Regions from separate parts of the Anaerobacillus sp. ABD4_527 genome, predicted to be linked through region 3. Evidence: riboswitches for the same ligand, from Rfam matches in the RefSeq annotation. Region 3 holds a riboswitch; each other region holds the start of a gene.
What was found. A riboswitch is a leader RNA that binds a small molecule or an ion and turns the genes downstream of it on or off. The one in region 3 is predicted to bind S-adenosylmethionine.
Positions count from the first base shown of each region.

Region 1: it holds a riboswitch for S-adenosylmethionine, as region 3 does, so the genes downstream of both, ACXAHI_RS05010 (Na+/H+ antiporter NhaC family protein) here and msrA (peptide-methionine (S)-S-oxide reductase MsrA) in region 3, are expected to answer to the same signal.
Region 2: it holds a riboswitch for S-adenosylmethionine, as region 3 does, so the genes downstream of both, metX (homoserine O-acetyltransferase MetX) here and msrA (peptide-methionine (S)-S-oxide reductase MsrA) in region 3, are expected to answer to the same signal.

Region 1 is NZ_JBSWXZ010000001.1:944,173-952,237, forward strand. It holds gene ACXAHI_RS05000 (hypothetical protein) at 1-233, shown strand, start outside; gene ACXAHI_RS05005 (hypothetical protein) at 686-1,363, shown strand; gene ACXAHI_RS05010 (Na+/H+ antiporter NhaC family protein) at 1,404-2,708, opposite strand; SAM riboswitch class I at 2,777-2,881, opposite strand; gene ACXAHI_RS05015 (alpha/beta fold hydrolase) at 2,963-3,802, opposite strand; gene ACXAHI_RS05020 (YolD-like family protein) at 3,892-4,224, opposite strand; gene ACXAHI_RS05025 (Y-family DNA polymerase) at 4,240-5,451, opposite strand; gene ACXAHI_RS05030 (SDR family NAD(P)-dependent oxidoreductase) at 5,726-6,529, shown strand; gene ACXAHI_RS05035 (SDR family NAD(P)-dependent oxidoreductase) at 6,826-7,617, opposite strand; gene ACXAHI_RS05040 (MBL fold metallo-hydrolase) at 7,634-8,065, opposite strand, start outside.
Region 2 is NZ_JBSWXZ010000001.1:1,744,067-1,752,131, reverse strand. It holds gene gcvH (glycine cleavage system protein GcvH) at 23-409, shown strand; gene ACXAHI_RS09100 (YusG family protein) at 560-808, shown strand; gene ACXAHI_RS09095 (peroxiredoxin family protein) at 837-1,343, opposite strand; gene ACXAHI_RS09090 (TraR/DksA C4-type zinc finger protein) at 1,485-2,003, shown strand; gene ACXAHI_RS09085 (toprim domain-containing protein) at 2,105-2,434, shown strand; gene ACXAHI_RS09080 (thioredoxin family protein) at 2,504-2,821, shown strand; gene sigI (RNA polymerase sigma-I factor) at 3,163-3,918, shown strand; gene ACXAHI_RS09070 (anti-sigma factor domain-containing protein) at 3,939-5,144, shown strand; gene ACXAHI_RS09065 (TlpA family protein disulfide reductase) at 5,264-5,683, opposite strand; SAM riboswitch class I at 5,849-5,958, shown strand; gene metX (homoserine O-acetyltransferase MetX) at 6,040-7,113, shown strand; gene ACXAHI_RS09055 (O-acetylhomoserine aminocarboxypropyltransferase/cysteine synthase family protein) at 7,117-8,065, shown strand, end outside.
Region 3 is NZ_JBSWXZ010000001.1:512,436-520,500, forward strand. It holds gene ACXAHI_RS02725 (glycosyltransferase family 2 protein) at 1-362, opposite strand, end outside; gene ACXAHI_RS02730 (carotenoid biosynthesis protein) at 362-1,174, opposite strand; gene ACXAHI_RS02735 (phytoene desaturase family protein) at 1,192-2,697, opposite strand; gene ACXAHI_RS02740 (glycosyl-4,4'-diaponeurosporenoate acyltransferase CrtO family protein) at 2,884-3,402, shown strand; gene fni (type 2 isopentenyl-diphosphate Delta-isomerase) at 3,392-4,426, shown strand; gene ACXAHI_RS02750 (Na+/H+ antiporter NhaC family protein) at 4,501-5,904, shown strand; SAM riboswitch class I at 5,988-6,101, shown strand; gene msrA (peptide-methionine (S)-S-oxide reductase MsrA) at 6,201-6,848, shown strand; gene ACXAHI_RS02760 (alpha/beta hydrolase family protein) at 6,899-8,065, opposite strand, start outside.

The DNA.
Region 1 (8,065 bases), 430 kb from region 3:
GTAATGACCTTCGAAAAATAATCGGAGAAGCGATTCACTCACTATCTGTTTTACCTGGAGAAGATATCGAAGAAGAAATCTGGATGAACGAAGAAGATCAAACGCTGCACCTCGCCTATGAGCCTGAGCTGGAGCTATGGAATGTGTATGCCGGTGACATGCTTGATGGCACTTTTCCTTCATATAACGAAGCGATTCAATACCTTGATGAAGAAGGCTTCATCCGCCAATAAAAATACCCCCAGCAACCTTTTGTTGCTGGGGGTATTTTCTATCTGAAACGATTCATATAAAATAACATTAACGATAGAGAAGGAAGAAGAAATGCATTTTCTAGCTTATGAACGTTTTTTCTCTCGAATTAGAAGGGATTGCAGCTTTATGTGAAGAAGCGAATGTTAATCGTGCTTTTCATCTTCAGTTACCTAACCATACTTGTTCACACGCTTGAATTGTTTGTAATTTTGTTTTAGAAAACAGCATTACATAGAGACTTTTGTCTCAAATCACTACACACCTTTTATTCTCTACAACGTGCCCCCTTAAATTACCATTCGGGGCGAATAATGTAAGTTGATAAGATAAAATGTTATAATATTCTTACTACTACATCTACCTTATTCTCAACACCCGTATCAACAAGAGATCAAAGACTAAGCTCAAAATCGATTCAGGGGGGTATTAGATGAGAAAAATACAACAAACGACAATTAATTCTGTTGTAAAATACGGACAAACAAAACTACCAAAGTCCGCCAATACAGAATGTCCTGAGTGCGGAAACACCGCTTCTTTCCATTTAAAATTCGATTACCAAATCAACCAAACGGTTTTTTCAACCTTTTCAAGATGTTCGGTATGTAAAGAATCCATTCTCTTTGTATTGATTAAAACGTCTACTAGCGATCAAGGTGAAGAAGTAGAGCTTTTTGTTCATCAAACTTCTTTCACTAGAGAACCTCTTGGCAGATTGGTTGGAACAGCAAGGCTTCCAGAAGATCTCGAGCGTGTCTATCGTTCAGCTGTTAACGTACATAATATGAAAGACTGGACTGCTACAGCAGTTATGGCAAACCGCGTTTTAGAAAGCATCACTAGAAGCTTTTTAGCTGAAAACGAACTTTCTCAACCTCTATCCAAACAGCTCGAAAGCCTGGCCAAACAAGTTGACCTCGAAGAGCCAATCGTACGGCTCGGGCAGCTGTTAGGCAAAGGAAGCAACCTTCACAACCTTTTATGCCTTGAAAATTCAGCAAGTGAAGAAACGGCTAATTTAATTATTGATTTATTGGACTCATTGATTGAATTTCTTTATATATTACCTCAAAAAATTGTGAACCTACAAAAGCAAATCGAAGAATAAACAAAACCAGGCCGTCATTTTGACAGGCCTGGTTGTTTCGTTACTCTACCGCTTCTTCTTTCCGAAATGAAGGGTAGTTGATGGTAATTGCCACAATACCAGCAATCGCTGTAAGAATTGGATAAATTGAATATGGTATGAGTGCCAAAGGCGAGATGGAAGCTAGTCCAGCCGCTGCTAGCAGCTGTGCGCCGTATGGGAGCATGCCCTGAACACTTCCAGAAAATATATCAAGAATACTTGCGGACTTTCGAGGATCAACTTGGTACTCTTCTGATATGTTCTTCGCGAGTGGTCCACCCATTATTATTGATATCGTGTTATTTGCCGTCGATAAGTCTAACATCGTAGCGAGTCCTGCGATACCAAACTCCGCTCCTCTTCTCGATCTCACTCGATGAAGAATTTTATCAAGAACGTACTGGACACCTCCATTATATCGAATGACTTCGATCATCCCACCAATAATCAATGCGATCATGGCGAGATCTTCCATCCCTTTAATGCCATCCGTTACCGTAGAAACGAGTCCACTTAAACCAAACGTTCCGTTAAATAAGCCTACTGCACCCGCGAACAACGTTCCACTTACAAGTACAATAAGCACATTTACCCCTGCAATCGCTGCAATCAATACGCCAAGGTATGGGAGGACGGAGATAAAATCAAATGGTTCACCTCCACTTACTGTCGCTCTTTCCCCTACCGTTAAGAATCCATATATAATGGCAGTAATAACTGCTGCCGGTAAAACGATGAAAAAGTTCACCTTGAACTTATCTTTCATTTTCGTGTTTTGCGTCCGAACAGCTGCAATCGTCGTATCGGAAATCATCGAGAGGTTATCCCCAAACATCGCTCCTCCAATGACCGCTGACAATGTCAAAGCTACAGGAATCCCGGATTGCTCTGCAATTCCAATTCCAATCGGAGCCAATGCTACGATCGTTCCCATCGAGGTTCCCATCGATATTGATATAAAGCACCCGATTAGAAACAAACCAACAACGAGAAGGCTTGCTGGTAATATAGAGATGCCGAGATTCACAATCGAATCTACCGCACCTATCTTTTTCGCTGTTTCAGCGAAGGCTCCCGCTAATAAGAAAACAAGAATCATTAAGATGATATTGGAGTTTCCTGCTCCACGACAAAACACCTCAACCTTTGTCATAAAGCTTTCTTTCCTGTTCATTGCGAGTGCAACGCCTGCAGCGATCAGTGAAGCAAGCACAACAGGCATGCTATAAAAATCTTTTGTTACAACTGCCGTTCCGATAAAAAGTAAAATAAATATACCGAGTGGAAGCAGTGCAAAGCCGTTCCCTTTTATGTCTTTATCCATGGTGTTTCTCCTTGTTCATAAAGTTTGTAGCAATCAAAAAAGCCCACTTCAAGAGAAGAGGGCTTTCACTCTTATCTCTCAAGATCTCTCTTGCTGGAAGCAGCACCTTTCTGACATACCAGAGGTTGCTGAAGCTTCTCAGGGCCAGTTCCCTCCACTTCTCTTGATAAGAACTATTCGATTTAGTGTTATGAAGTTTATCACGCATTATTCTGCTTCGTCAAGAATAAAGTCGAACCGTGTCGTTCTGCGGCTTACGCCTGAATAAATTTCTGAATGTCTCTTAAAATGGAACGTGGCTGCTCTTCAGGGAGAAGGTGACCCGTCTTTTCGTATACGATCAGCTCTGAATTCGGTAGATCTTCTGCCAGCCGTTTTCCAATTTGAAGCGGTACTACTCGATCATGCTCCCCCCATATCAGTAAACTCGGCGTATGAATTCTCCTCAATTCTTCTTGTGACAAATCCCCCTCACGATCTCGAATCATTCGTACGAGCGAACGGAAAATCCCTTCATGGAAGAAAGGCTGAACATAACCATCCACCATCTCTTCATCGATTAAATTTGGATCGTAAACGCAGTTCATCAAATTCCCTTTTGCTCCTTTTCGCGAAAGCCAGCGCTTTAAATACACTGAGAAAAAGGGCAAATAAGAAGAGTACACTAAACTCTGTCTCGCTTTTTCAAGGTAGCCTGAACTACAGAGCAAAATATTTTTCTTAACTAGGTCTTCATCGATACTTGCTGCTCTTAATGCCACTTGCCCTCCCATGGAATGACCAATCATAACGGTCTCGTCAACACTTAGCCGCTCGAGTAGTTCGATCACGACTTCCGCAAAGTTTTGATAAGAGTGAACAAACCGACTCGATTTTTCACTTCTTCCAAACGGTGGGAGATCAACGGCTACAATCGTGTAATGCTTTGAAAGCAAGGGAATCAATCTTCGATAACTAAAAGTGGAAGATAAAAACCCATGCAGTAATGTTAGCACAGGACGGTCCGACGTCACTTCGTTCTCATGATACTCATAGTGAATATCAATTCCTTTTATGTTCTCCTTATAATGTTTGAGACTCTCTACAGATAGCATCTGACAGTTCACTCCGTATACTAGTTTGTACGTATTTTACCCCTTTTCGCCGAGGAAAAACGTCTTCTGTTGTGGGGAGTGTTACCATCTTAGTCGCCTTCACCAATATGCACGAGGCTTGCAAACGAAATGTTCTGCCTCTTCTCATCTAGATCAACAATTCGTAATTCTTTATTGAGCTGGTCGATATAATGAACATATCCTGTCAACACGTTCTTCGTACCGTTCTTGAAATAATGAAATGTAAGCGGCTGGTGAAATGCCATCGCTTCACAAATGGTGTCGTTCATCTCCTCAATCTTCTGCTCATCAAGCTCAGGCTGTTCTCTTCTCCGGTCTTCCTCTTTCCATTCTCTTAACTCTTTAACATGCTCTGGTAACATCATCGATGTCCATTTAATATTTCCTCGGTCACGAATCATCTTATCAACCCCTTTCTATGCTTTGTGACCTCCGACAAGCTTACTTCGATGCAACGCTGTACCGGCTTTCGTGTAGGAAACAGCGCGAAGCAGAGAATCGGATCCGTATTTCTCCCGTATCGAGTCCATTACGTATCCAAGGTCTCGCTGCTTCGGCCGTTTCAAATTGAAAAGGTTGAGCTGCACTTCCTCGTCATCACAAATATTTGAAAGAGCGATTGAGATTTTCCGAACCGTTTGCCCTCTATAAAATTCCTGAAAAAGCTGCAAGCACACGTCATAGATTTCAAGCGTGATGGAGGTGGGGCTGTCGATGCTTCTCGACCTGTGAAAACCGCCGCCTCCCTCGTCTTTACTATAGCCGATTCCGAGGCTGATCGTACGCCCAGCTTTTCCGGCTCTTCTCGCACGCCTCGCTACTTCTTCACTCATTTCCAAAATAACGTGTTTGATTTCTTTTTGCTCATGATAATCACGAAGTAGAATCTGACTTTTACCAAAGCTGATCTGCCCCTGCATAATCGGAGCTCCAATGTCAGAGAGATCTACTCCCCATGCATGGTGATAGAGCTGATTGCCCATCACTCCGAACTTTTGTTCAAGAAGATGTAACGGGTATTTTGCGAGCTGTTCAACATTCATAATCCCCATCCGATTTAAAGTGCGCTCGAGACGCGGACCGATCCCCCACATTTTACTTAGAGGCGAAATAGACCAGAGCTTCTCAGGGATATCCTCATACGTCCATTCAGCAACGCCATACTTCTTCGCCTCTAAATCCAGACAAAGCTTCGCCATCAGCATGTTAGGACCTATACCGATCGCACATGGTAAACCGAACGTTTCACTGATTTCTTTCCTGATTTTATTAGCCGTCTCAAAGCGTCCTCCCCACAGACGCTCAGTCCCGTCGATTTGAAGAAAAGATTCGTCCACACTGTACGTATGGATACATTCTTTTGGAACATACCGATGAAATAACCTTGTGATCTCCATCGATTGTTTCAAATAGGATGACATTCTCGCATTCACGATATGAATACGGGGATCATCAGGAATTTCAAAAAGCCTGTTTCCTGTTCGGATATTAAAATCTTTTTTTAGTGCAGGCGAGGCCGCTAAAACCACACTACCCTGACGCTCCGTATCTCCCACGACAGCAAGATGACACGTTAAGGGATCGAGCCCCATCTCGACCGCAGAACAGCTCGCATAAAAACTTTTCATATCAATACACAAAATGGTTTTCTTTTGTAACGTTGAATAATCCACCTTCACCACTCCTTTCAAATAATCGAAAATAAGAACACTAGTTCTATATATCTATACCCGTATTTTACCCGAATATACGTTCGTATATCAATAAGTACTTTCTTCCAACGCACTACAGCACGAAGATAAGAAACAAATTTAGCAGAGCAATTGTGGCCATGTGGTACTTTGGGGTTTCGTGTTTCATTGAAAGAGGGAATCGTTACGTAAAATATAAGGAGGAAATCATATGGGAATTTTTAGAGAGGATGCATTGAAGCATCATCATATTGTCGTAACTGGAGCTACCGGTGGAATCGGATATGTAACAGCGAAAGTAGCGGTACAAACAGGTGCAGCAGTAACGATCACAGGACGGAATGAAGAAAAGCTTTCAAAATTAAAAAAAGAATGCGAGGAACTGATGGAAGGTGCAAAAGTCACGAGTATTGTTGCTGACCTAACAAACACAGAAGACCGCTCGCACCTTATCAAGAAAGCTGCAAAGGAAAACGGACCGATCACTGGACTCGTAAATTCAGCAGGTATTGGCGGTGGGGATACGTTAGATTACTTACAGGAAGAAGATTTACGAAACGTGATGGAGCTGAACTACACTGCTACAGTGCTTCTTACGCAGCTCGTTTATAACCACATGCGTAACGAAGGTAAAAAAGGCGGAATCGTGAACCTCTCTTCTCTTTCAGGATTACGAGGTACATACGGAAACACAGCATACAGCGCATCTAAATTCGCAATAACTGGATTCACACAATCATTCGCCCACGAAGCGATCAAGCACGGCATTCGCGTTAACGCCGTATGCCCTGGATTCGTCGACACCGAAATGGGAAGAAGTGCAATAGAAGCTAAAGGAAAGCGGGAAGGTAAAAGTTACGAAGAAGAATTGCAAGCGGTAGAAGAAGGATTACCTTCTGGGCGTATCACACAGCCAGAAGAAGTAGCAAACAGCATTATCTACCTCTTATCGAGCGCATCTGAGAACATTATTGGAGAGTCACTAAAGATCTCTGGTGGTAGTGTGATGAGATAAAACAGAACAAGAGGCTGGGACAAAACCAACATACATGAAGGGAATCGCGAATGTAGAATGTTAAAGGGTAAGACTTTAGCGTAGCCAACATACGTAGACTCCTGCGGGAACAGCACGAGTCCGAAGGCCCCGCGGGGTTTTTTGCTTTCTGAGGAGACTGAGGCCGTGCCTGCGGAAAGCGAAGTATGTTGGCGAAGCGGCGGTTTCCTATCTGTAAATTACAAAAGGCCCGATCTAATTCAAATGAATTGATCGGGTCTTTCTCATGGTTATACGCTTATGCCCCAGCCTCTTGTTTATTTCTGATTAAAAAATCGGCCGCCCACTTTTTCAATTAGACCAGGGGCTGCGTGATAAATCTTCGCTCCGGCATTCATCCAGCCCGGAAGGTTCACTTCTCGCTTACCTTTTTCAATAGCTGATAAGATCTCACCCGAAACCTTCTCAGGAGTCAGCATCATTTTTTCTACGTTCTTTGTATAATTGCCACTGCTGTCAGCCACTTCAAAGAAATTGGTCTTGATCGGCCCAGGATTGACGGTCATTACGTTGATACCATAGGGCTTCATCTCTAACCTTAAGCTATTTGAAAACCCAAGGACCGCATGCTTTGTAGCGGAGTAAGCAGCTGACTTAGGTGTCGCGATTTTTCCAGCTTGTGAAGCAACATTGATCACTAGGCCTTTTTTCGCTTCTACCATGCCTGGTAAAACATTCGCGCAAAATCTCATCAATCCTATGACGTTCACATCGAACATCGTCTCGATTTCTTTCATATCCGCATCGACAAAATTGTCAAACTTACCGAAGCCAGCATTATTGATGAGTATGTCGATCGGAGGCATTTCTTTTAATAACCGAGGAAGGAGTTGATCAACTCTCTCTCCATCTCCAACATCCATCGGCCATACGGCAGGAGGATAGCCACCTTCCGATTCAATTTGCTCTTTCAACCTAAGCAACGTTTCCTCGGTTCGCGCGACGAGGATAAGTCTTGCGCCTTCTTTAGCTAAATCGAGAGCTAACTGGCGGCCTATTCCACTTGAAGCCCCGGTTATAAGTATAACTTTGTTCTTAATATTCTTCATGACTCTCTCCTAACGATTATTGATGTCTATAGAGATCGACTTCTCCACTTCTAAACTGAGTTATCATCCCTTCAGATTGTAAGTAATCTAACTGACCGATCGTCTCAGAAAGAGTAAGCCCAATCTGCTTCTTATAAATACCTGGAAACAGCTTTTGACAAACTTGAAAAGCGGTTAGCGGCTCTTGTTTTAATAACACTCCAACTTTCTTGGCTCGTTCTTCCTGCTGTCGCAGACGATCCTTGATTAACACCTCGACGTTTTCAATCGGGTCACCGTGACCTGTATAAACAAAAGACGGTGCTAATTCAAGTGTTTTGTAATAGGACTCGCGCTGTTGTAGCAGCGGCTTCGGACGATTCTGCTGTCCGTTGTACGGTGGCTCTAGTATAGGATTCGATGAGATATTCTTTATGAGGTGATCCCCTGCTATCATCGTTCCAGTCTG
Region 2 (8,065 bases), 1.2 Mb from region 3:
ATAGTTCAGGGAGGAATTACTAATGAATTTACCAAAAGATTTCCGCTACTCAGAAGAACACGAATGGGTACAAGTACAAGAAGATGGCAATGTCCGTATTGGGATTACTGATTTTGCACAGTCAGAGCTAGGTGACATTGTTTTTGTAGAACTTCCTGAAGAAGGCGACAGCCTTGAAGCTGACGAGCCTTTTGGCAGCGTTGAATCAGTAAAAACGGTATCTGAGCTTTACGCACCAATTTCAGGAAAAGTCATCTCTATTAATGAAGACCTAGAAGATAGTCCTGAATTTGTAAATGAATCTCCATATGAAAAAGCTTGGATGGTTGTAGTTGAGCCGTCTAATACTTCTGAGCTTGATGAGCTTATGACAGCACAAGCTTACGAAGATATGGTAAGTGAAGACTAATCGTCACTAAATAGTTCCAGCTTTCTGAGGGAATAATTTTTTCATCATCGCGAACCCTATTGAATGCTTGTGTTTCCATTGAATTTTGCCTGTACTTGAGAATCTAGTGTTAGGTATAAGGAAAGACATTATAAAAAGGGGATGAATACGATGAATGATCAGTCTCGTCCTATGGAAAAAATCGACGTTACAAGCAGGGTCCATGGTAAGCTCGACCAAAGTTCGATGAACTTGTACCTGAATAAGGAAAAAATCGGTCGCATACTCTTTACTAATCAAGGCAACCAGTATGAATTTGCCGAGGGCTTTGAGTTTGACCAAGATAAAATTTTTCAGTATCAGCGAGCAATGGAGAAAAACGGTAAGTACGTCGAAGACTGTGACCTCGGATGGTGTTAAAAAAAAACGGCCCAGATGGGCCGTTTTTTTATGATTTATTTTTACGAATGTATTTGATCGTAGTTAGTAATCCATCTGCTGAAGGACGTCCGAATGGACTAGATTGTAAATATTGTGCCATCAGCTTTCCTTCATCATCGATAATAAAGATAGCAGGCTCACCATGCTCGCCATGATCTTCATAAGGATCTTCGTCAGTATGCATGAATACTCCAAAGGAATCGATCGCTGCACGTTCATGATCTTGTAGCACTGGAAAATCAAGGCCATGTTTTTTCTTCATGCTTCGAAGTGAATCTAACTCGTCACTTGCGATTGCGATTACATGTACATCTAAATCGTCAAAAGCTGAGATGTTTTCTTGTAATTCTTCCATTTGCTCGTTACAAACAGGGCACCATTCGCCTCTAAAGAACACGAGCATATGCCATCTCTTATTGTCTTCCTCTAAATGCTTGTCTAGTTGAAAAAGTCCTCCCTCCGTATCAACGAGAGAAAATGTTGGTACACTCTGACCTAATGATAATTTAGCCACTATACTCACTCCTATATCAATGTCTTATGTATTGGTTTCCACCTTCTTGTTTTCTTAAAACCTTTTGAGATGGTTTAACGTGCTCAAAGATAAGGGAAAATAAAAAATGGAAAAGAAAAAGAACCTTTGGAGGGAAAAATTATGACTTTGTCGAATCAAGAAATACAGGGATTTAAAAAAACCCTCATCATCCAGAAAAAGGAAATATTAGAGAGAGGTGCAGCCGAGCATAATGAGAATAATGGACTGGCTGAAGAAACGGGGGACTTAACTTCATATGACAACCATTTTGCTGACCTTGCAACAGAATTGGATGAACGAGAAAAAGATATTACGCTCGAGGATGCAGCACGAGAACGATTAGAATTAATCAATACAGCGCTTGATAAGATTCGTGAAGGTAACTATGGTGTTTGTGTCGATACTGGTGAGGAAATTGATAAAGAACGTTTAGAAGCGATTCCATATGCGATACGAACAAAAGAAGCGCAAGACCGACTTGAGGATCGTAAAGAGGGGAATAGAACAGATACTGAGGCCACGTTTGCTACAGGTGGCGAAAGAGAAGATGACCGATTACGAACAGTTGATGACCTAGAAGAAGAACACGGAAACTCAACAACTGTCTCGCTAGAAGAAGAAGAGCGTTCTAACGACTAGTTTCAATGAGATATCTTTATAGAAAGTGAAACGATATGCCTTCTTATCCATATACTATAGTAAACGCAGTAGAGACGACAGCTTGAATGGAGAGTTGCGCCATGCATGATAAAGTGATTATTGTAGAAGGTAAGACGGATAGAGATCAGCTTCTTAGAATCTTAGATGAGCCAGTAGATATTATCTGTACGTACGGTACGATTAGCTTCGAACGTCTCGAAGAATTAAGTGAAGAGCTGTTTGAAAAGGATGTATATGTGCTCGTCGATGCAGACGATGCAGGGGAAAAACTACGAAAACAATTGAAACAAGAAATACCTCACGCTGAACATTTGTATATTACGATGCTGCATCGTGAAGTAGCTGAAACACCATTGAATTATTTAAAACGAATTTTGCGAGCTGCAAAATTTAAAGTGATGACAGTATAGATATGAAGGATACATTTCCCGAGGAGGGGTCGTTCCCTCTTCGGTTTATAAATGAAGGAGTTTACAAACATGATAGAAATAGACGAAGAGGTTGAGATTGAAAGAGCCCAGCAGAAATCACTATCGGTGCTCTTTTTTTATACGCCTTTTTGTTCAACGTGCAAAATTGCTGAAAGAATGTTAAACATTGCCGTCGAAGCTAACGGGATGAAGGATCATACGTATAAAGTAAACTTAAACTATTTTCCGGATTTAGCGAGAGAGCTAACAATTCAAAGTGTCCCAGCACTAACGATTTTTGAGAACGGACAAGCAAAAGAAACAATTTTCGCATTTGAATCAGTTGTCCGCCTTAATACTTTATTCCTAAAATACAAAAAGCATTAAATTTATCTGATGAAATTTGACCAATTAGACCATAAGTTCCTCGTAGCAAAAAGCGTGTCTCATCAAGGGTTTAGCAATGTAGAAATTTGTTGAAAATTGTGCAATATTAATAATGATAAATTAATATAACAGACAGTAAAGAAACAGTAACATTGTCATTAAATTGTATTTTCGTTGCAGCTGATTGAGTGGTATAAATGAATAGAGAGTCGCCATTCGATTTTGTCGTTTGGGGGCGAATTTTATTTTGCATTCTTTTTTAATATTCAAATAACAGACATCTAAGAAGAAACCTAATAAGCGCTCAATTTAAATTGACTGCAAGATGAGAGGTGTATGACATGACAACCATTTCAATCAGCACAAGAATAGGAAAATATAAAAGTAAAAATGACAATGTTACATTAGAAGATAAAATCGACCGTATCCAAAACGGCGATGAGTTTTTACGCAATAAGCTTCTAGAAGATTATCAACCATTTATTAAGAAAATTACGTCAAAAGTCTGCAATCGATACATTAACCAGATGATGGACGAATTTAGCATCGGATTATCTGCTTTTAATGAAGCGATGGATCAGTATCAAAGAGGACAGGGGAGCCGTTTTCTAACTTTTGCAGATATGGTTATCCGTCGTAGAGTAATCGATTATATCCGTAAAGAAGCTCGTCAAAATAAGTATATCTATCTTGAACCAGAAGAAGTAGATGAAGAAGGTAGATTAGAAGATAGTTTTGCTGAGCAGAAAGCAGCTCTTGACGTATATGAGATGGACAAGCAGCGAGAAGTTAGAATGTACGAAATTGAAGAATACGAACAACTCCTGCAAAGATTCAGCATCACGTTTAAGGTATTAAGTAAGAATTGCCCGAAGCATATCGATGCGAGGGATAATGCAAAAATGATAGCAAAACTTATTGCAGAGGATTCTACTCTTTCAAGCTATCTTCTTGAAAAGAAACAGCTGCCTATAAAAGATTTGCTGTCTCTTGTCTCATGCAGTCGGAAAACGATTGAACGTAATCGAAAGTATATAATAGCAGTTGCATTAATTTATCTAGGAGGCTTTAATGCGCTGAAATCTTATATACAGTAACAGAATGAGGGGGCCAGGGGATGAAAAACGGGGTTATTATGGAGATACGAGGCAGAAAAGCCGTAGTCCTGACACCCGAAGGTGAATTTGCAACAATTTTTCTTAAACGAAATCATAACTTATCAATTGGCTCTGAAATTAAACTAGCAAAGAAACCGGAGAAAAATAAGAAAGGTTTCTTTATCCCCTCTATGCCTACGATGGCAGGAATGGCAACGATCATCATGTTATTTGTTATCGTTGCTAGTGTGATTCCTGTTCCGAACAATGATGCAGTTGCTGCATATGTTAGCTTTGATATCAATCCGAGTATCGAAGTAGGTGTTAATTCTGACCTGGAAGTAGTACAGTATCAGGCTTGGAATTCAGACGGCGAAGGGCTGAGTTTAGACCAGGATACAAAAAATATGCCACTTGCTGAGTTTGCAAATGTACTAATTTCTAAACTTGAAGAGAATGGCTTTTTAACTGATCAGGGAAAGCTGCTTATCGTAGCGAGTAATGTTGAAGAAAACAGTCGTTATCAGAAGGTGAAGAGTAAGCTCGAAGAAACGATTAATGGTTTGAAAAACAATGAGGTCCTTACAAAACAGGCTGTTGCAATCACTACGATTTTACATGCAGATCATCATACTCGTAAGATGGCAGTGGAAAAGGGGGTGTCTCCTGGAAAGTATATAACTTATATGGCGGCACAAGACCGTGGAGTAACGATTTCTCTTGAAGATGCCCGCGACCTTTCTATTAAGAAATTAGATTCTCTCGAAAATCGCGCAACTGCATCAGAGGGTAATACAGAACCTGTTGAAGATAGGTACGAGCTAGATAATAAAATTACTCAGCTTAATGATAAATCAAATAAAACGATTGACAGCTCAGAGAATAAAAAAGCACAGAGTAACCAAAATTCTGAAGCAGTGGTAAAAGAAGAAAAAGATCCGATCGGTCAACTATCAAATAAGAACGAAAAGTCTTCATCTCAATCAACCGAAAATAACGATTCTGATCGTGTGGATAAGTACTCTGAACAAAATGAGGACAATAACGAGAAAAATAGTGGATCCTCAAAAAATGATAAACAAAATAATGATAAAGAAGTCAGAGAAGATAAAGATAACAGAAAAGACAAAGAAGATCCAGAAGATAGAGAAGATGATGATGACGACGAAGAAGATGAAGAAGACGAGCGTGAAGACAAGTCCTCAAAAGAAGACAATGATGATTAAGTAAGCGAACAGTGAGAGTGACAGTTCGCCACGAATAACTAAGATTAACGCCATTATTTTATATTATTTTTAACAAAGCTAGGGAAATTTCCCTAGCTTTGTTTTAGTTATCACTTCATTCAAAGCATGATAGAAGGGAGGACTTTAACGATATCCAGGAAAGATGCCTTGTCCCCGAATGTTTGTACAACTTCGTGGTTCCTGTCTAGAAGGACAGTCGTTGGTACACCAGTGCATCCATACTGATCGTACGTATCTCTACCATTATCTTTTAATACTGGAAAAGGCAGATCGTTCTTGATAGCAAATTCTTTCCCTGCCTCTTCTGTTCGTTCACGTCCAGTCACATTTATTGTTAAGAATGCAAGTTTGTTTAAGTCTGCATGTTCATAAAATTGTTCTTTCATAGGTAGGTCCTTCATACAATCAGGACACCATGATGCCCAAAACGTAATCATAACCGGTTTCCCTTCATAGTCGTCTAATGAATACGTTTGATCGCCTCTGACCTCTTGTAAAGAAAACGTAGGGGCTTTCACAAAAAGTCTCCTTTCGCATATAGATTTAAGGTAACCTTATCAAAATTCTGGTTCTAATCAAAATGTTTGATGCGTAGAGTGGATTTGTATAAACTTTCAGAAAATGTTTGACACTAATGCATTGCCTTGCTAAAATAATACTCAATCAAAGTAATTGAATATTCGTTCTTATCTAGAGAGGCGGAGGGACTGGCCCTATGAAGCCCGGCAACCGTCAAACCATTTGGTTTGAAAAGGTGCCAATTCCTGCAGGTATGATGCCTGGAAGATAAGCGGAGCTGATTTCTATAATCCAGCCTCTCTGTCTTTCAGAGAGGCTTTTTTATATTCAATGAGCGTGATGGGAGTGATCGGAGTTGGGAAGAGAGACGGTATACGAGGACCAACGGATATCCATTGGCTCGTTCGTTCTCGAATCAGGAAAAGAACTTGATGGGGTTGAACTTGCATATGAACGAGTAGGACCGAAGGAAGCACCAGTCATTCTAGTCTGTCATGCACTAACGGGCAATCAGTATACGGTTGGAAGGAAACAAGATGGTTGGTGGGAAGGTCTGATCGGTCACGGGAAGTATGTAGATACCACTGAGTTTCAAGTAATTACATTCAACGTATTAGGCGGTTGTAATGGTTCGACGGGACCATTATCTCGTAATCCGTCTACAAACAGACCGTATCAGGCGGATTTTCCCTTCATAAGCGTGAGGGATATGGTTCATTCTCAAAAGCGAGCACTTGAAGCACTCGGTATCGATCGCCTTCATGCCGTGATCGGTGGGTCGCTTGGAGGCATGCAGGTGCTTGAGTGGGGAATTCTTTACCCTGATGCGATGGAGCACCTTGTTCCATTAGCTGTGACACCATCTTTGAGTGCTTACGGAATTGCCTATAATGCCATATCAAGACATGCCATAACGACTGACCCTGAATGGAAGGGAGGGTATTATGATCAAACGCAACCTCCCGCATCGGGGTTAGCAACAGCACGTATGATCGGAATGATTTCGTACCGAACTGATGAGATGTTTCAGAAGAAATTTGGAAGAAGGGTCATTGCAAAACCTGAAGATCACCATGATGAGGCTCTTTACGATGTCGAATCTTACCTTCAATACCAGGGTAAAAAGCTAGTTGGTCGGTTTGATGCCAATAGCTATTTGTACTTATTAAAAGCAATGGATGACCATGATATTACCAGGGGAAGGGACGCACCTATTGAAGAAGTGAAGGCAAATGTTTTAGCAATTAGTTTTAAAGGTGATTTAATTTACCCTCCTAAAGATCTTGAAGCTTTATTTTCGCTAAAGGCGCGTTTTACGATCGTTGATACAAAGTATGGTCATGATGGATTCCTCGTTGAATTTGAGAGATGGGGGCAATTGATCAGAGAACATATACAAGAACCTTCAAAAATACAAAGGAGTGGATAAGAGATGGCAGAGAAGCGTTATAACTTAGAAACGATTGGCATTCATGGTGGTTTACAGGCAGATCCAGCTACGGGAGCGAGAGCGCTACCGATCTATCAATCCAACGCTTACAAATTTAATAGCACAGAACATGCAGCTGATTTGTTTGGTTTAAAAGAAGAAGGGTTTATTTATTCTAGAATTGGTAATCCGACGGTAGGAACGCTTGAAGAACGGGTTGCGGAGCTTGAAGGCGGAATTGGAGCACTCGGTCTTGCAAGTGGTATGGCAGCTATTACGAACGCGATCTTAAATATTGCGAATAGCGGTGATGAAATTGTTTCTGCTTCTACTTTATATGGCGGCACATATAACCTTTTTTCAACGACGCTTCCTAAATACGGCATAAAAACCAACTTTGTTGATCCGAAAGATCCGGAATCGTTTAGAAGTGCGATTACACCTAATACAAAAGCAATTTTTGCAGAAACGATCGGTAATCCAGGTCTTCACGTACTCGATATCGAGAAAGTGGCTGAAATCGCTCATGAAGCTGGCATTCCGCTTATCATCGACAATACCTTTGCAACACCGTATTTATGTAGACCGATCGAGCATGGTGCTGATATTGTTATTCATTCTGCGACGAAGTGGCTTGGTGGAAATGGTTCAACGATGGGCGGTTTGATCGTCGATAGTGGAAAGTTCGATTGGAATTCATCTAAATTCCCAGGTTTTATCGAACCAGATCCTTCCTATCACAACATCGTTTATGCAGAGGCCCTGCCTGAAGCAGCTTTCATCATAAAAGCTCGCGTTCAACTATTACGAGACACAGGCGCCTCATTGAGTCCTTTTAACGCTTTCCAAATCGCATTAGGAATTGAGACACTTCACGTTAGAATGAAGGAACATGTTGCGAACACGCGTAAAATCGTTACCTACTTGAAAGAAAATCCGGCAGTTGAATGGG
Region 3 (8,065 bases):
TTAGCTCGTTCACTTAATTGGTGACATGCAAACACTTTACCATTCCACGAAGGAGGAAGTTCTTCACCCTCAAGTATCGTGAACCGATCATCACGTCTTGTATGTTCGGTGAGTAGAGGTAATGTATGATCCTCAGAGTTATCATTTAATACTAGTATTTCGATGTTGGGATAAGAGAGCGCTTTTAAATTCGTGATAAGATCGACTACATTTTCTTCTTCATTACGAAGAGGGATAAGGACGGAAACCAGTTCCTCCTTACCCCTGATTGGTCTTTCGTTTCGCAGACTTGGCATGAACAATGAATTTATTATGGTCCATAGAAGGAAGCTCGCTAGTATGAGAATATAACTAATCACCATCAGACGATCACCTTTTCAGAAGAAGACAGCTCAAAGTTCTTTATACTTTTTCGATATGCATATAAGAAAGCATAAGTAGGTAACCCAGTAATCGTTACGGCTAACCAGAGTTGGTCTAGAAGGCCTAGGAAGATAAAAAAGCCCATCACCATCCCAAATAGGGCGACCATACGATGCTTCCAGAATAAGAAACTTTCTTGAGATTGAGGGGAAACCCTGTTATAAACGGGATATAGCAGGATATGAAAGAACAAGGAAACAAAAAACCAGCCCGAAAAGTTCTGTAACGGAACTTGATAATAGAAGCTGTCTCCTTCCCACCCCCAATAACCCTTTACAAGGTATGCAACAGGATCGATAATCAAATCGATCAGAACTGCAATAAGTGCTCCTATTAGTGAATATGCAAACCATTTAAGGAGTGAGTCATTCATCTTCCTCAAAAACTGAGCAGAAAGAACATGGGTAACAGCTACGACCATCACCCATGCAAATCCAATTCCAATCGGAACTTCAGCGATTTTATAGCCAAAGTCTCCTGAATAGTTGTATTGACCAAAGATCCATCCGTAATGAACACCAAGTGATTCTGCTGCCATGCTCAGAATAAATATGAAAATGCTGATCGAACTTCCTAGAACTTTACCGAACGTTCGAACAAAATAAAATGATGCTAACACGCCACAAAGAATGAGGAAGAAAGCATTTGCCCATTCAAGAAATGGGGGGAGGATGTCGAATCCAACGAGGATGATTCCACATCCATACCAAAATAGAAATAAATTAAAGACGATTTTATCTAGTTTGAGCATGTAATGAAGATCCCTTCTTAGCCAGTTTGTTCTTCAGATAGTTTAAGGTCTTCAGCGATTAAATCAGCTGTTAGCTGACCAGATAATGTTACCATCGGTACGCCTCCACCAGGGTGTGTCGATCCACCAACAAAGTAGAGGTTCTCTACAAGTGAACTTCTAGAAGGAATCTTGAAGCCGCCATTGACTTTGCGATCAGTCGCAACACCGTAGATCGAACCACCGTTTGAACCGTATAATTCACGGATATCTTCAGGAATAAATTGATATTCAAACTCAATCGATTCCCTGAGACCTTCCATTCCCATTCGTTCTAACTTATCGAGAACAGTTTCTCGGTATCTCCCTCGGTATTCTTCAAAACTCTCTCCGTCCTGAAGTGGAGGAACATGAGTCAACACGAAAAGATTTTCTTTCCCTTCGGGTGCTTGTGTAGGATCCGATTTAGAAGAAACACCAATGTAAACTGTTGGGTCATCAGCCGGAACACCCTCATCGAAGATTTGCTGAAACTCACGCTTTGGATCTTCTGAAAAGAAGAAGTTATGGTGTTGAAGCTGATCGAACGTCTTATTGACTCCAAGTAGAAGGACGAGACCTGATACAGTAGGAGTGTACTTCTTCAAATCTTGCTTCACTTTGTCAGCACCGGGTTCTTGCTTCAATAAAGTATCGTGAGCTGGAATGCCTTCAAGGTTACTGACGATTAAATCAGCTTCCATAATATGACCACTAGCTAATCTCACTCCAACAGCTTTCTTATCCTTTGTCATGATTTGAGTAACCTCAGTGTTCACTTCAACATCAACATCTAACTCTTCTAGGAGCTTCAGCATCCCTTTGGCAATGTTATACATGCCACCTTCGACGTAATAGATTCCAAGCCCAAGCTGCACATAGACTAGCTGTGATAAAATTGCAGGAGAATGGTATGGAGATGACCCGATGTACATGACAAAGAAGTTGAACAGTTGACGAAGATGCTTGTCTTTTAAATACTTTTCTGTTGCCTGATTCATCGATTTCATTGGATCCATCGCGAGCAAGTCCTTAAACGAATGAAGCTTTTGCATATCTTGTATTCCAGAAAGGCTCTTGCTATAAAAGCTTTTTAAGCTCAGGTCAAACATCGACTTGCAATAATCTAAATAAGAAAGAAAGTTTGAATAATCTTTCTCTGATTGTTTATGTACCTCAGAAAGCATTACTGCTAAATCACTCGTTACATCGATCTCAGCACCATCTTCAAAAAACGTTCTCCACTGAGGCTCGATCCGTGTGATACTCATATAATCACTTACATTTCGATCAGCACTTTTAAATAATCTTTCTAAAACCCACGGCATTGTGAGAATAGAGGGTCCTGTATCAAAGTTAAAACCTTTTCCAGAACGTTTGTTAAGTTTCCCGCCAGGTCTTTCATTCTTTTCGAGTACCGTTACATCATGACCATCTGCGGCTAAACGAATGGCAGCAGATAGTCCACCTAGTCCTGCACCGATTACAATTGCTTTTTTTCCCATACTCTTCTCCTCCTCAGTGTAAATAAGGTCTATACGTCGACTTTTTCCACATGCGGCTGTATAGTGTAAGTATAACCTTTGTGAAAGTAAGATGACAGTCTCGGTGTGTTCATTCTGCGAAAACGTATGACTGAACTATTACCTTAAATGAAAGACTGTAAACAAATAATGAAAGTTGGGTAGCCCATGCAAGTATTTCATCTATCGATTGCCGGATTGATCGTAACAAACTTTTTTGCGTGGCTTGCCATACATGTTTGTATCTCTTATTTCTGTTTGAGAGTCCCTGATTCCTTCTATGAGTCCATCATAGGAAGGAATCGTATAAAAAACTGGGAAGCTAGTTTATATGAGAGATTGAAAATCAGGTATTGGAAAACAATCTTACCTGATGGTGGTGGCGTGTTCAGAGGGGGTTTTCGAAAAAAAGAACTTAAAGCGCTTACGGTTACTTACGTATGCAAGTTCATTGTTGAAACAAAACGAGCGGAAATCAACCACTGGATGTTAATACCGCCTTCACTATTATTTTTCCTCTGGAACCCACCTCTAGTAGGTTGGATTATGGTCGGGTATGCACTCGTTGTAAATATCCCTTTCATCATGATTCAGCGGTACAATCGAAACAGACTTGGACTACTTTTACCTAAATTGAAGAAAAAAGAACAACGCAGGAGGTCTACCGTTGAAACCTATGGAACATGATCTTACAGAAAAACGAAAGAATGAACATATTGATATATGTCTTACTGAAGAAGTAGAAGGGCGAGGGATTACAACCGGACTCGAGAAGTTTAGATTTAAACACCAAGCTCTGCCTGAGATTGCTTTTGATGAGATCGATCTCTCAACATCATTTCTCGGTAAAAAGGTATCTTCGCCTTTTTTGATCAGTTCGATGACTGGTGGTACGAAAAGGGCATGGGAGATCAACAAGCGCCTCGCGAAAACTGCTGAAGCGGAAGGATGGGCTCTCGGTGTAGGATCAATGCGGGCAGCGATTCAAGAAGACCGTTCAGCTTATTCTTTCGAAGTTAGGAAATATGCACCTACGATCCCCATCTTCGCAAATATTGGGGCCGTTCAGTTAAACTATGGATTCACTATTGATGAATGTAAAAAAGCAATCGAACTTGTTGATGCAGATGGTCTTATTCTTCACGTAAATCCGCTGCAAGAAGTGTTTCAGCCTGAAGGAGATACGAACTTTAAAGAACTATTGCCTAAAATTGAAAGTGTTGCGAAGGCACTCGATGTTCCGGTCGGGATTAAAGAAGTAGGAATGGGAATCGATGGAAATACTGCAAGACGGTTGGTAGAAAGCGGAGTAGGCTTTATTGATGTAGCCGGTGCAGGTGGAACATCGTGGATTCAGGTCGAGAGCTATCGATCACATCAGAGTATGAGAGAACAAGCAGCTGAAGCGTTTCAAAGCTGGGGGAACGCTACTGCTGAATGTTTGATCGAAGTTCGAAATGAACTCCCACAGGCGCCAATCATTGCAAGTGGCGGTCTTAAAAACGGTGTTGATGCCGCCAAAAGTATTGCTTTGGGGGCTGATCTTGCAGGGTTTGGCCGTGCACTACTTCATAGCGCAGTAGACGACAGTGAAGAAGCGTTATCAGACCAGCTGAAACGAATTCAGTTCGAACTACAAACCGCTATGTTTGGAATTGGCGCGTCTTCGATCGCGCAACTCAAAAAAACAAATTTGCTTCGTCAATCGTAGCCGGAGAATTTACTCCGGCTTTTTGTATAGCACCCTTTTCCGAGCACAAACTAACCGGAAAGGGGGAGTGATGAATGGATTGGCTTTCGATCGTACCGTTCTTGGTCGTTATTCTCGTAGCGATGAAGACGAAACTCGTTATACCTGGATTAACAGCAGGGTTACTAACAGCTTCGTTTATACATAAGCCTCAACCTATAGAAGGACTCGAGCAGTTTTATCAATTTATTATGAGTGGTTTAAAAGATGAGAGCAACATTAAAATCATCATCTTTTTGTACATGTTTACTGGTCTCATCGGAATGATGAAATATACTGGTGGAATAAAAGGATTCGTACGATTCGCTTCTGGAAAAATCACTTCAAAAAAGGGAGCGTTATTTTTAACATGGTTATCAACGCTCGGTACGTTTAGTGCTCCGAGCTTTCGAATCGTAACGGTTGCGCCAATTATGAAAGCACTCTTGAAGAAAGTAAAGATGACCCCTCAGGAACTAGGCTTTGTAATTGAAACCACAGCAACTCCAGTAATTGTTCTAATGCCGATTGCGACTGCGTTCGTTGGCTATATGTCCTCTGTTGTCGACCTTTCTTTAAGGGGACAGGGTCTTGAGGGAGATGGCTACAGGTTGTTTTTGCAAAGCATTCCGTACAATTTCTTCTCAATATCGATTCTTATCATCGGATTTTATTTAAGTTTCTTTCATCATACGAAAACCCCGGCTACTGATGCAGGGAATATGGAGAAAGAAATTGATGACAAATGGGAAGATTGTCATCCTGTCGTTTCAAAAGATCTTCCAGCAAAACCTATGAACCTTTTGCTGCCACTAGGAGGAGTAATCTTCCTAACGCTTTTGATCACGTATTGGAGTGGGTATGAGAAAGGGTTCAAAAGCCCAGTTGAAGCATTCATCGAAGCAGATGTACTCGATGCGATGGTCTTCGCTTTAATGACAACCGTTTTGTTAACCTTTCTATTTTATTTATTTCAGAGGTTCTCATTAAAAAACCTTGTCACGTTCTTTATTGAAGGCGGTAACGATATGATGTCCGTCATCGTATTACTAACGATCGTTTGGGGACTTGCTTCTTCTGCTGAAGCATTAGGATTTTCTCAGTTTGTAACGACGAACTTAAACTGGATTCCTGCATTATTCGTGCCACCGGTGTTATTCCTGGTGGGGTCATTCATTTCATACTTTATTGGCTCTTCATGGGGGACATGGGGAATTCTAATGCCTTTAGGAGTTTCTCTCGGTGCTACTACAGGAACGTCATTGCCACTCGTGATCGGTGCTGTGTTTGCTAGTGGAACGTTTGGTGCTTTTTCGTCACCACTTAGCGATAATACGAATACAATAGCAAAAATACTTAAGTTGAACACGATGGCTTATGCTTCATTTAAGCTTAAACCTGCACTGATCGGTGCTAGCGTATCAGCAATAGGGTATTTTTTAATTTCTTTGTTCGTTTAGCACACTAATGCAAGCTTTTCTATTGACACCTACTGTTACAACCTTTAATATTGTCATTAACTTAATAATCCTTTTCAAGGATCTTCTTATTCAGAGAGGTGGAGGGACTGGCCCTTTGATACCTCGGCAACGGATTCCTATAATTGTTATACGGGAGCACCGTGCCAATTCCTGCGGCGAAAGTCGGAAAATAAGAAGAGGCGATCGGTAAATCCAAACCCTCTTCTGTTCGGACAGATGAGGGTTTTTTTATATGCACTCCTCATCAGACAATCTACTTCAAGGAGTGAATGGAATTGCAGAAAACGTCAGACAAAAAACAAATGATAATCAACCATCTTCTAGGAAAAGGTATCTATAAGGAACAAGGCAAACAGCTTTATATGTTAACTCTGAGTGAACTTGAGAAGGTATATACAGAGAAAGCTGTTCAAGATAGCAACAACACTTGGAGAAATGGAGTGGAAACAATGGAAAAAGCGGTATTTGCAGCAGGATGTTTTTGGGGAGTAGAAGCACTATTTCAGCAGTTGAACGGTGTCGTTTCTACTTCAGTAGGATTTACAGGTGGAAGTACGATCGATCCTTCTTATGAAGAAGTCTATAAAGAACTTACTGGTCATGCTGAAGCGGTGCATATCGAATATAATCCAGCGATTATTACGTATGAGGAATTGCTCCAAGTTTTCTTTGATAATCATAATCCAACATCTTTGAACCGTCAGGGTGAAGACGTCGGTACTAGGTATCGTTCCGCTATTTTTTATAACTCAGATTCACAAAAGACTTCTGCAGAAATTGCACTGAACGAGCTTACAAAAGCAAAACGTTTTAAGAAGCCAATCGTAACTCAAATTGTTCCTGCAACGAATTTTTATAAAGCAGAGGAGTACCATCAGAGCTACTTAGCAAAGCGGGGACAGTCTTCTTGTAAAATTTCATAATTTAATTTAAAAAAGAGGCTTTCCCTTTGTGGGAAGCCTCTTGTATTTTATTATCGGTTAACGCCAATGTGGTCTAAGAATATTTTTCCTCTTTCCGATTGATCAAATTGAAATGTTATGGAGGTAATGGTATCTGGTTCAAACGAGTTGTTTTGTTCAATAAATGTGCTCATGGGTATGTTGAACGTTTGAAGGACCGGTTCGGTAAGGTCTCCGAATCGCGCTTCTTCATAGAATTTCGTTTTTGTATGCTGAATCGGCAGCACAGGATGCATGCTCATCACATCGCTTAATTTGACACTAGCAGATTCACCGTTTTCAGATGTGGCTGTTATAGTGAAGTCTACAATAACTTCTTCTTCTACTTCAGATACATTCGCCGCTGCAAACGTTAAGGAGCTATCTTTCTTGAATGCATAAGGATTTTCTAACGCTTTGGTGAACGAAAGCTTGTATGAACCATTTCTAGAGTAGTCGTGATTCCATTTAAGGTAAACGCCGTGATTATCTCTCACTTTATTTCTTCTATAGTCTAATTCACCTTCATACCATTGCAATAGACCGTTTCCTTGCAATTCAATATATGGGGTCGAAGATGTGTTGACGTCAACATCCTCTTCGAATGTACTAAAGATATGATAAGAAGTATCTTCATATTTACTAATGTACGTTGTTGAAGGGAGCCAATCTAACGCATAGCGGTAATCCTCCAGCATAGGTCGGTAGGAGTTATCGTTATTCAAGGTAGCTTCTAAAAATCCAGAAACGTATGTTTTTGCAACCTGCCTCTGTTCCTCTCCGCTGATCAAGGGCTGTTTGTTCAATAAGAGGGTGAACGGAAAGTAAGTATCGTTATCACCCCAAGTTGTATTAAACTGACCATGGTTAGCTCGGTCTATGTAGAGTGCAGACTTGATCACATCTTCACTACCTGTTAAATCGATGCCATTGAATTGGCGATCTCCCTCAAATTCAGACAGGTCACTATCATATGATCCATGGAGAATTAAGTAATTTACATCGTTTAATTCAATTTTTCGATCAGCTAATGTATGATAATCAGTCGGAGCGATCGCAATAACGCTTTGTATATTGTACTGATAGTCAAACGACTTATAGGCGTTATTTGGATAGCGATCTAAGCGATTGAACTTCGCAGCTAAAATTGCAGCCTGACCTCCTCTTGAATGACCAGTCAATGCGATTCTTTCAAAATC